Regions from separate parts of the Rhizobium sp. S163 genome, predicted to be linked through region 1. Evidence: riboswitches for the same ligand, from Rfam matches in the RefSeq annotation. Region 1 holds a riboswitch; the other holds the start of a gene.

Region 1 (2,199 bases):
ATGCACCAATCCCTCGACGCCAGTTCCCTTGTGCTTGGCGCGCAGGGCCTCGATCAGCTTGCGGGCGGTGTCGGCAGCGGCTTTCCTGACGTGATCGGGGAGGGCGGCTGCTTCAACCAGGCGTGGCACGCAGATCGTCTCCGGCGTGCGGTAGGCAGCCGTGATGGCGCGGCGTAGATCGCTCTGTTCTCGGATCGGAGGGGCAAATCCATCAAAGGGATTTGCAGAGCCGTTGCCCTGCTCTACTGTGACTTCGACTGCTGCCGCGTCGGTGGTGATTGCCATGCTGGGCTCCTGATCCGCTGATGTCGCGAAGCTAGCAGATTTCGAGAAGTCAATTTCACTTGATTTGGAACGTTCTAGTCTTTAGTTCGCTATTCAATATTCATATTGGAGGAAATTATTGTGGCGAGCGCGGGAAATGTCAGGGAAATCGACCAATTCGATCAGCGCATCCTCGACGCGCTCGTCGCCGATGGCAGGATGTCTGTGACCGACCTCGCCAAACGCGTGGGTCTGTCCAACACGCCCTGCCAGGTCAGGCTCAAGCGGCTGATCGAGGATGGCTACATTCTCGGCTTCCGCGCCATCATCGACGTCAACAAGCTCGGCCGCAACCATGTGGCGTTTACCGAGGTGAAACTCTCCGACACCAGGGAGAACGCGCTGAACGCATTCAACGTCGCGGTTCGCAAGCTGCAGGAGGTGGAGGAGTGCCACATGATCGCGGGCGCATTCGACTACCTCCTGAAAATACGCACGTCCGATATCGCCAATTATCGCCTCGTTCTAGGCGAGAAGATCTCCAGCCTTCCCTTCGTCGCCAACACATCGACCTTTGTTGCGATGGAAGCGATCAAGGAGAACGGCGCCTGATCGGCGGCTGATTGCCAGCTCCGGGCTCCTGTCATTTTGCGCGTGACAGCGGTCGGCTTCTCTGACAAAACAGACCCATTGAGAGACAGGGGCGTTTGCCGACGGCAGACTGAGAAGTACCCTTTGAACCTGAACCAGATAATGCTGGCGGAGGGAGTCGCTCGGACCCTTCGGCAGTGCTATCAGGGTCCCCGCGTCTTGCCCCGCCCGAAAGGGGCATGATGAAAGACGACAGATCTCCCGGTTCGATGCTCGATGCCATGCGCGCGCAAAGGCCGCTCGTTCAGTGCATCACCAATTTCGTTGCGATGAACATCGCCGCCAACGTGCTGCTCGCAGCCGGCGGTTCGCCTGCCATGGTGCATGCAGAGGAAGAGGCCGGCGAGTTCGCGGCGATCTCCGGCGCGCTGACTGTTAACATCGGCACGCTCTCGTCGAGTTGGTTGAACGGCATGCGTGCCGCTGCCAGATCGGCGGGCGAAAACGCCAAGCCATGGGTCCTCGACCCTGTCGCCCATTATGCGACCGCCTTTCGCAGACAGGCCGTCGCGGAGCTGCTGGCGCTTCGCCCGACCATCATTCGCGGCAACGCGTCCGAGATCATCGCGCTCGCCGGTGGCGAAAGCCGGGGGCAGGGCGTCGATAGCCGCGACCCCGTGGAGCAGGCGGAAGCTGCCGCCAGCCATATCGCAGACAAGCATCAGGCCGTGGTGGCGGTGACCGGCGAGGTCGATTTCGTCACCGACGGCGCGCGCGCCTGCCGCATCGAGGGCGGCTCTTCGCTGATGCCGCAGGTGACGGCGCTCGGTTGTTCGCTGACATGCCTCGTCGGTGCCTTCGCCGCCGCAAGGCCCGGTGCTCCGTTCGAAGCGACGATATCGGCACTCGCCATGTTCGCCGTCGCCGGCGAAGAGGCGGCGCGGGTCACTGACGGACCGGGGTCATTTTCGTGGCGGTTCCTCGATGCCCTAGCGGCGATAGACGGCGCCGCGATCGACAACAATGCGCGGGTGCGGATGCTATGAGCGGGATCGATCTCTCGCTCTATCTCGTCCTCGATCCCGAGCTCTGCGCCGGCATCGGCATGGTCGAAACCGCAAGGCGCGCCGCCGCCGGTGGCGCCACTGTCGTGCAGCTCCGCGATAAGCACGCCTCCACGGCGCGCATGATAGACACCGGCCTTGCCCTGAAGGAAGCGCTCGCCGGGACGGGCGCGCTGCTTGTCGTCAACGATGATGTCGAGGCGGCCGTCGCGATCGGCGCCGATGGTCTGCATGTCGGCCAGGACGATATGGTCGTGCGTGCCGCGCGCGAGCGGGTCGG
Region 2 (2,199 bases), on a different contig from region 1:
GCGGTTCATTTCGGCGACGGGACGCTACAAGCCGTTCGCCGTCGCCAGCCTCTCCTTCGGCACTGTCGCCTTCGCGCTGCTGTCGCAGGTGCATGCCGGAACACCCGTGCTGATCATCGGCGCGATCATGGCGGTGCACGGCATCGGTATCGGCCTCGCGCAGCAGGTGCCGATCATCGGCGTGCAGAACGCGGCGCCTGCCCGCGATGTCGGGGCGGCGACCGGATCGGTAACGCTGTCGCGCATGGGCGGAGCCTCGATCGCCATCTCCATCTACGGCGCGATCATCGGCTCGCAGCTCGGTCGGACGGGAGCGTCCATCCCCGGCGTTGAGAATATCGAGCAGCTGACGCCGAAGATGATGGCGGCCTTGCCGGAAGCCGCGCGCCAGGCGGTGGCAGATGCCTATGCCAGCGCCTTCGTGCCATTGTTCCTGACCTCGTGTCTCATTGCCTTCATCGGCCTGCTCGCGGCACTGATGCTGAAGCCGGTGCAATTGCCGCGCACCGGTGCGGCGCCCGCAAAAGCGGCCGCCGAATAGCCGACGAATCTGCCTGACGAACCCTGGCCGACGTCCGCTCTTGCCAGACGCCGGCTACGGATATACACCTTGCGACGCTCTAACGGGGTGCCTCGTATCTTCAGGATGCTTGGCTGAGAGGCTTGCAAAAGCCAACCCGCGGAACCTGATCCGGCTAACACCGGCGGAGGGATTAGACGCGTGACACCAGGCACCGCCCTTTTCCCCTTCAATGAACCTAGAGGAGAGGTGTCATGACCCATTTCAAGACCTATGCGCTCGGCGCTGCCATGCTGTTGGCGGGCTTTTCGGCAACGGCAGTACACGCCGCCGACAAGACGCTCACCATCTACACCTATGAGAGCTTCACTTCCGAATGGGGTCCCGGTCCCAAGGTAAAGGCCGCGTTCGAGAAGACCTGCGGCTGCACGGTCAACTTCGTCAGCGTCGCGGATGGCGTGGCACTGCTGTCGCGTCTGAAGCTCGAAGGTGCCGGCACCAAGGCCGATGTCGTGCTCGGCCTCGACACGAACCTCATCACGGAAGCCAAGGCCACCGGCTTGTTCGATGCAAGCGGCGTCGATACCAGCGCGCTAAAGGTCCCCGGCGGCTTCAAGGATGATGTCTTCGTGCCCTATGACTACGGCCATTTCGCCGTGATCTACGACACGCAGACAATCAAGACGCCGCCGGCGAGCTTGAAGGAACTGGTAGACGGCGATCCCGCGCAGAAGATCGTTATCGAGGATCCCCGCACCTCTACGCCGGGCCTCGGCCTGCTGCTCTGGGTCAAGTCGGTCTATGGCGACCAGGCGCCGGAAGCCTGGGCCAAGCTCAAGAAACGCGTGCTGACGGTGACGCCGGGCTGGTCGGAGGCCTATGGCCTGTTCACCAAGGGCGAGGCGCCGATGGTGCTCTCCTATACGACGTCGCCCGCCTATCACATGGTTTCGGAAAACACCGATCGTTACCAGGCAGCGGCATTCTCCGAAGGGCATTACATCCAGATCGAGGTTGCCGGCCTCCTGAAGAATGCGCCGGACAAGGCGCTGGCGCAGGACTTCCTGAAGTTCATGGTGACATCAGGCTTCCAGGACACGATCCCGACCAACAACTGGATGATGCCGGTGTCGAAGACCTCGGAACCGCTGCCGGATGCTTTCGGCAAGCTTGTCAATCCGTCGAAGACCTTCCTAATGAGCTCGGATGAGGTTGCCAAGAACCGCAAGGCCTGGATCGACGAGTGGCTGGCCGCCATGAGCATGAATTGATGCTTCTTGCGCCGTCCGAAAGACGATACGCGCTGGCTGGCGGGGCGCTTAGCCTCGCCGCGATCATCGTCTTCGTGACGGTCGCGACGCTGTCCCTGCTGATCTCCACCGATGGCATGCCCGTCGGCGCGATCGTTTCCGATCCATACATCCTGCGCGTTCTGCGCTTCACGCTTCTGCAGGCGGCGCTTTCGACGCTGCTGTCTGTCGTGCTGGCCATTCCGGTCGCACGGGCGCTGGCGCGGCAGCCGCGATTTGTCGGTCGCATCTGGATCATCCGGCTCATGGCGGTGCCGATGGGGCTGCCGGTGCTGATCGGCGCGCTCGGCCTGATCGGTATCTGGGGCCGGCAGGGCGTCGTCAACACGATGCTGTCATGGGCGGGGATCGATCAACCCGTCAGCATCT

The links. A riboswitch is a leader RNA that binds a small molecule or an ion and turns the genes downstream of it on or off. The one in region 1 is predicted to bind thiamine pyrophosphate.
Region 2: linked by a shared signal. The riboswitch ahead of thiB (thiamine ABC transporter substrate binding subunit) and the one ahead of thiM (hydroxyethylthiazole kinase) in region 1 are both predicted to bind thiamine pyrophosphate.

What each region holds. Positions count from the first base shown of each region.
Region 1 is NZ_JAUDSA010000012.1:579,591-581,789, forward strand. It holds gene putA (trifunctional transcriptional regulator/proline dehydrogenase/L-glutamate gamma-semialdehyde dehydrogenase) at 1-285, opposite strand, end outside; gene QTL96_RS12365 (Lrp/AsnC ligand binding domain-containing protein) at 406-876, shown strand; TPP riboswitch at 954-1,049, shown strand; gene thiM (hydroxyethylthiazole kinase) at 1,098-1,901, shown strand; gene thiE (thiamine phosphate synthase) at 1,898-2,199, shown strand, end outside.
Region 2 is NZ_JAUDSA010000038.1:290,396-292,594, reverse strand. It holds gene QTL96_RS30365 (MDR family MFS transporter) at 1-541, shown strand, start outside; TPP riboswitch at 615-730, shown strand; gene thiB (thiamine ABC transporter substrate binding subunit) at 811-1,791, shown strand; gene thiP (thiamine/thiamine pyrophosphate ABC transporter permease ThiP) at 1,791-2,199, shown strand, end outside.